Regions from separate parts of the Arthrobacter sp. OAP107 genome, predicted to be linked through region 1. Evidence: riboswitches for the same ligand, from Rfam matches in the RefSeq annotation. Region 1 holds a riboswitch; each other region holds the start of a gene.

Region 1 (2,254 bases):
CCCGCCAGGGCATCTGCCTGCAGGGGCTCTTCAGGGGCCTGGGCGTTCCTGCCGAACCGGAAGTCGAGCTCGTAGGCGGACCGGTAGGTGATGTGGGCAATCCGCCGGGCGAGCGCCAGGCCCTCCGTGGGTTCAGGTCCGCCGTAGTAGTCACCGCCGTTGAAATGGCGGTCCTGCCGGATGGCCAGGGTCTGCGCCTGCGCGAAGGCGATCTGTTCGGCCGTGCTCCTCGCACCGACGGAGATGACGCCGCAGCGGCGGACCCGCTCAGGAAAAGTCACCGCCCATTCGAGGGCCCGAGCCCCGCCCATGGATCCGCCCACAACGGCATGCCAGGTTCCGATGCCGAGCCGGTCGGCGAGCCGCGCCTCGGCAACTGTCGAGTCCCGCAGCGTCACCAGCGGAAAGCGCGAGCCCCAGGGCTTGCCGTCCGGAGCGTTCGACGACGGTCCGGTGGACCCGTAACAGCCGCCCAGGATATTGACGGAAATGACAAAGAACCTGCCGGTGTCCGCCGGCGCGCCCGGCCCGGCGAGCTGTTCCCACCAGCCCTCCTCCTCACCGGCGCCCCGCGTCACGTGCGTGCTGCCGGTGAGGGCGTGCTGCACGAGGATGGCATTCGAGCCGTCCTCGTTGAGCGTTCCCCAGGTTTCATAGGCCAGGGTCACGTCCGGCAGGAATCCCCCGGCCTCGAGCTTCAGGCTGCCGATGTTGAGGTACTGGACTGTCCCGTCGGGAATCGTGCGGCTGCCGGAAAGAGTGCGGCCGGCGGGAACAACAGTGCCGTCCGAAGCCTCGGCGGCGGGAACGTCGGTGCTGCTGACAGAAATCGTCATAGGTAAACCTCTTCTACGCGCTTGCCCGCCGGCAGCTGTCCGGCAGGCCAGGTCTTCACCCGGGGCACCCCACCGCGGAAGGAGGGTTGCCGGCCAGCAAGCCGGGGCTGTCGCTGGCACTCATGACCTGTTGCCAAGTTTACGAAACAGGCGGACATCTGCGCTAAGAATGTGACGGCTGTGTGACTCCCGGCCCGTTCCCGGGCCGGGAGTTCCACCCGCCTCAGCTGGAGTCAGGCGCCTTTCGCCGCCCGGAAGCCGGCGTCGAGGTCGGCCAGAATGTCATCGATGTGTTCCAGGCCGACGGACAGCCGGACCAGGCCGGGGGCCACCCCGGCCACGCTCTGCTGTTCCGGGGTCAGCTGGCTGTGCGTGGTCGACGCCGGGTGGATGACGAGGGAGCGGACGTCGCCGATGTTTGCCACGTGGGAGTGAAGTTCCAAGGCATCCACGAAGCGCTTGCCCGCATCGGCGCCGCCGGCCACCGTGAACGACACCACTGCGCCGGTGCCCTTCGGCCCGTACTTCAGACCCCGCTCATACCAGGGGCTGGACGGCAGCCCGGCGTAGGCTACGGACTCCACATCGTCCCTGGCTTCCAGCCAGCTGGCGACGGCCACCGCATTGGCCACATGGCGTTCCACCCGAAGGCTCAGCGTTTCCAGGCCCTGCGCGATGAGGAAGGCATTGAACGGGGATACCGCGGAGCCCAGGTCGCGCAGCAGCTGGACCCGCGCTTTGAGAATGTAGGACAGGTTGGCCCCCAGCGCACCGCCTGCGCCGAGGTCGCGGGCGTAGACCAGCCCGTTGTAGGTGGGGTCCGGCGTATTGAAGCCAGGGAACCGTTCCGGGTCCTTGCCGAAGTCGAAGTTGCCTGAGTCCACGATGACTCCGGCAATGGCGGCCCCGTGTCCGCCCAGGTATTTGGTGGCCGAGTGCACTACGATGTCCGCGCCCCACTCGAGCGGCCTGATGAGGTAGGGCGTGGACAGGGTGTTATCCACGATGAGTGGCACGCCGGCCTCGTGCGCGGTCCGGGACACCCCTTCAATGTCCAGGACGTCCTGCCGCGGGTTGGAGACCACTTCGGCAAAGAAGAGCTTGGTGTTCGGCTGCACGGCGTCGCGCCACTGCTCCAGGTTGTCCGGGTCGGCCACGAAGGTGACGGACACGCCGAACTTCTTGAGGGTGTGTGCCAGCAGGTTGTAGGTGCCGCCGTAGAGGCTGGGGCTGGCCACCACGTGGTCGCCGGCCTCGGCAATGTTGAGGATGGCGTACGTTTCTGCAGCCTGGCCGGAGCTCAGGAGCAGCGCGGCGAGCCCGCCCTCCAGGCTGGCGATCCGCTGCTCAACGGCGTCCTGGGTCGGGTTGCCGATCCGGGTGTAGATGGGCGCGATTTCGGCGAGCGCGAAGCGTTC
Region 2 (2,254 bases), 2.1 Mb from region 1:
CGGATCCTGCATTCCTTCCCCGACCTTGAGCCTGGCACCGAGGCGTGCGAACGCGGCTGCAAGCACGACGCCGCCGCCGTCAACTGCGGCGTGGATGCCTGGGTCGCCGCCGGCCATGCCGGGCCCACCGGAGCTGCCAGGCTCGCGTCCCTGCGCCGCCTGCTGGGCACCGACCCGCGCGCGGAGGGCCAGGAAACCAAGGAACTCGGCAGCGTCGGCTAGCCTTCCGCGGCGCAGCCCGGCAGCTGCCTCCCCGCCCCGCCGGGCCTTTGAGGGTAGTTTGGAACCATGACCCAACCCGCTTCAACGTACAACGATGACCTGCGTCTGGCCCATGTGCTGGCCGATTCCGTGGACGACCAGACCATGAGCCGGTTCAAGGCGCTGGACCTCCAGATCGAGACGAAGCCTGATCTGACGCCGGTCACCGATGCGGACAAGGCCGCCGAGGAGTCCATCCGCGGCCAGCTGTCCCGTTCCCGTCCCCGCGACGCCGTGCTCGGTGAGGAGTTCGGAAGTTCCGGCCACGGTTCCCGCCGCTGGATCATCGACCCCATCGACGGCACCAAAAACTTCGTCCGTGGGGTACCGGTGTGGGCCACACTGATCGCCCTGGTCGACGAGGGCGAACCCGTCGTGGGCGTGGTCAGCGCCCCGGCGCTCGGCAAGCGCTGGTGGGCCGCCAAGGGCGCCGGTGCCTACTCGGGCCGTTCCCTGGCCGCCGCCACCCGGCTCAAGGTATCCAACGTGTCCAGCCTCGCCGACGCCTCGTTGTCCTATTCCAGCCTCGGCGGCTGGAAGGACCGCGGCAACCTCGATGAGTTCCTGCAGCTCACCGAGGACGTGTGGCGCACCCGCGCGTTCGGGGACTTCTGGTCCTACTGCATGGTGGCCGAAGGTGCGGTGGACATCGCCTGCGAACCGGAACTGAACCTCTACGACATGGCGGCGCTGGTGCCGATCGTCACGGAGGCAGGCGGCCGCTTCACCTCCCTCGAAGGCACGGACGGCCCGTTCGGCGGCAACGCCCTGGCCACCAACTCGATCCTGCACTCGGAAGTCCTGAAGCGGCTGAACCCGCAGCTGGACGATTTGCTCTAGCTTCCCCCCGGAGCCGGCCCAGCGCCTCTGGGCTGAATATAACGACGGTGGTCGCCTCCTTTTGGTGGCGGCCGCCGTCGTTTATTCGACCGAAAGCCAGAAATCCGGGTTGCGTAATATTCCGCTTAACATTCCGGACCGGCTTTTTCATCGCCCGCCCGGATGTCCTAGTCTCGTAACAGGTCACGAGTGCCAGCGCTAAACCCCGGTTAGCTGGCCGGCAACCCTCCATTCGCGGTGGGGTGCCCCGGGTGACGACCAGGCCGATCCGGAACGGACCCGGCAAGCGCGGATCCCCGTCACACGGGGTCCTTTCTCAGTGAGGTCCCATGACGACTGCAATCATTTCTTCCACCACCGACGCTGACGTGCTGGACGGCCGATTCGCTGCCGCCGGCCGTCCCCTGGCCGCCGTCACCGGCGCGGAAATCCAGGCTCCGCTGATCCAGGGCGGCCACGTCCGCTACGCCAACCTCGACTACGGCGCCTCCGCGCCTGCGCTGTCCGTGGTGTCCGCGTACCTCAACGAGATCCTGCCGTACTACGCGAGCGTGCACCGCGGCGCCGGCTACGCCTCGCAGATCAGCACCTCCGTGTACGAGAACGCGCGCGACATCGTGCGGCAGTTCGTGGGCGGCCGCGCCGATGACGCCGTCATTTTCACCAGGAACACCACCGATTCCCTCAACCTCCTGGCCGGCTGCCTGCCGGTAGAGGACCACCACCACACCGGTGAAGTGCTCTACCTGGACATCGAGCACCACGCCAACCTGCTGCCGTGGCAGGGAGTGCCGCACCGCAGCGTGGTGGCCTCGGAAACCCTGGAAGCCACCATCGGCAGCCTGCGCACCGAACTTGAGCATGGCGATGTCAGCCTCCTTGCCGTGACCGGTGCATCCAACGTCACGGGCGAAATCCTTCCCATCCGGCGCCTCGCGGCACTGGCCCACGAATACGGCGCACGGATCGTGGTGGACGCCGCCCAGCTCGCGCCGCACCGCCGCGTCAACATCGCCGCGGACGACGTCGACTACCTCGCCTTCTCCGGCCACAAGCTCTACGCCCCCTTCGGCGCCGGCGTGCTCATCGGACGCCCCGACTGGCTCGACGCCGGAACCCCGCACCTCGCCGGCGGCGGAGCCGTCAGCGAGGC
Region 3 (2,254 bases), 3.6 Mb from region 1:
TGGACGGGGATTCGAAGAAGACCGCCGTGGTGGGCACCGAGAGGGCAGTGCGCCATTGCTCGAGGTCCGGACCGTCCACGAATACGGTCTCCACACCCCAGCGCGGCAGGATCTCGTTGAGGATCACGAAGCAGGAGCCGAACAAGGAACGGCTGGCGACCACACGGTCTCCGGCGCCGAGCAGGGCACCCAGGGCGGTGAAAACGGCAGCCATGCCGGACGCCGTCGCAAAGCACGCCTCGGTGCCTTCGAGCAGGCGGAGCCGCTCCTGGAAGGTGGCCACTGAAGGGTTGCCGTAGCGCGAGTAGACGAAGCGTTCGTCCTCGCCGGTGAAGGCGCGCTCCGCGGCCGCGGCCGACTCATAGACGAACCCGGAGTTCAGGAAGACCGGTTCGGTGGTCTCTTGGAAATTGGTGCGGTCCAGCCCGCCGCGGACGGCCTGGGTATCGGGGCTCCAGCCGGCGGCGTCGTGATTAAAGGTCAACTTAGTTCTTTCCCAGGTTCGTCGGCAGTCCGCGGTTCTTCCATCCGTTCACGGTGCGCTCACCGTAGCGGTCGGGCTCGCCCTCGAAACCTTCGAGGACGTTGTAGGCCGTGAAGCCGGCCTGCGTGGCAGCGGTGGCGGCGGCGATGGAGCGCTGGCCGGAGCGGCACAGGAACAGCAGCTCCACCCGGGTGTCCTCAGGCGCCTGCTGCTTCAGCTGCTCGACGAAGTCGGGATTGGGAATGCCGCCGGGAAAGGTCCACTGGATGAAGAGCGGATCGTTCTCCGTGGCCGCGGTGTCCGGAATGCCGATGTGCGCCCATTCGCCCTCGGTCCGCACATCCACCAGGATGGCACCGTCCTCGAGCTTGGCCCACGCATCCTGCGGGGTGAGGTCTCCGGCGTAGCTCATGCGTGGCCCTCGTATGCTTCTTCGCTGAGGTCCTCGTCGGAGTCCAGCCGGTCAACGGCGGTGGCGACGGCGGCATCCGCGGTGGCGATGGCGGCTGGCAGGATGACGGCCTGGGCCACGATGACGCTGGTGCCGTTGAAGGTGGCTGCCGGGCTGCCGTGCAGGACGTATCCTTCGCTCAGGGCAGCCGAGATGCGTTCACAGAACGAGCGGTCGTCCGGCCCAGTGATCAGGCGGTAGGACAGCTTTTCCTCAGGTTTATCCTGCTGGGATGACAGCGGTGCAACGGCGGGGGCGTCTGACACGACGGATCTCCTTTTCTCACGCTTGCAGCTCGAAGGGGTCGATATGCCGAGTATTCACCTGAGGCACCCCGCCGTGGAAGGAGGGTTGCCGACCGGCCAGTCAGGGCTTAATGCCGGTACTCATTACTCCCCAAAAACGTAACACTGACGACGGCGGCGCGCACCGCGGCCGTCGTCATGTTCCGTAACGCACCCAACAGCTGGTCATGGCAGTGACCCTGGCATGCGGTTACAAAGCCAGTGGCCGGGAGGATAATGACGGGAGATGAACCGCCGTAACGCCGGATGAAACCAGGCCACAGTGAATGATTCGACCCCGAATACAGTGACTCCCATGCTGCACTTTGGATGGTTTGTGGGCCATGGCTTCGGGGTCCAGGGCTGGGGCACGCCCGGCTACGGAATCGGCTATGACTGGAAGAAGCCCGCCCCCTACCAGCACGCCGTCCGGGAGTTCGAGCGGGCGGGGCTGGACCTGTTCATCATCGAGGACTCGCTCACCGTCCCCGACACCTACGGCGGCAGCGCTGAGGTTTCGCTGGCGCAGGCGTCCTTTGCGCCGAAGCATGATCCGCTGGCACTGGTGCCGTATCTGCTCTCCGCCACGGAACACCTGGGCATTGTGCCCACCATCAGCGCGTCCTTCTATCCGCCGTTCACCGCCGCCCGGCTGCTGGCCACGCTGCAGCACTTCTCCAACGGGCAGCTGGGCTGGAACGTGGTGACCTCCGGCAGTGACCTTGCCGCGCAGAACTACGGGCTGGACCAGCAGATCGAGCACGACCTCCGCTACGAGAAGGCAGAGGAGTTCGTGGACGTTGTGCGCAAGCTCTGGCGCAGCTGGGAACCGGACGCCATCCGGGAGGACGCAGGGGCAGGAATCTTCGCGGACCACACCAAGGTCCGGCCGATCCACCATGACGGGGAGTTCTTCAAGGTCCGGGGACCGCTGAACACGGCGCCCCTGCCGGAGGAACCGGTGCTGGTGCAGGCGGGGGCATCCCCGCGGGGCAAGGCCTTCGCCGGTGCAAATGCGGATGTCGCCATTGCCCT

The links. Region 1 has a riboswitch for S-adenosylmethionine ahead of metX (homoserine O-acetyltransferase MetX). Riboswitches for the same ligand answer to the same signal wherever they lie in the genome.
Region 2: another riboswitch for S-adenosylmethionine. It lies ahead of ABIE00_RS07070 (aminotransferase class V-fold PLP-dependent enzyme); the one in region 1 lies ahead of metX (homoserine O-acetyltransferase MetX).
Region 3: another riboswitch for S-adenosylmethionine. It lies ahead of ABIE00_RS00240 (DUF1737 domain-containing protein); the one in region 1 lies ahead of metX (homoserine O-acetyltransferase MetX).

What each region holds. Positions count from the first base shown of each region.
Region 1 covers NZ_JBEPOK010000001.1:3,640,391-3,642,644, forward strand. The annotation lists gene metX (homoserine O-acetyltransferase MetX) at 1-836, opposite strand, end outside; SAM riboswitch class IV at 849-964, opposite strand; gene ABIE00_RS16775 (bifunctional o-acetylhomoserine/o-acetylserine sulfhydrylase) at 1,070-2,254, opposite strand, start outside.
Region 2 covers NZ_JBEPOK010000001.1:1,515,697-1,517,950, reverse strand. The annotation lists gene rsgA (ribosome small subunit-dependent GTPase A) at 1-222, shown strand, start outside; gene hisN (histidinol-phosphatase) at 289-1,101, shown strand; SAM riboswitch class IV at 1,283-1,396, shown strand; gene ABIE00_RS07070 (aminotransferase class V-fold PLP-dependent enzyme) at 1,431-2,254, shown strand, end outside.
Region 3 covers NZ_JBEPOK010000001.1:56,309-58,562, forward strand. The annotation lists gene ABIE00_RS00230 (O-succinylhomoserine sulfhydrylase) at 1-484, opposite strand, end outside; gene ABIE00_RS00235 (rhodanese-like domain-containing protein) at 486-896, opposite strand; gene ABIE00_RS00240 (DUF1737 domain-containing protein) at 893-1,201, opposite strand; SAM riboswitch class IV at 1,215-1,329, opposite strand; gene ABIE00_RS00245 (NtaA/DmoA family FMN-dependent monooxygenase) at 1,536-2,254, shown strand, end outside.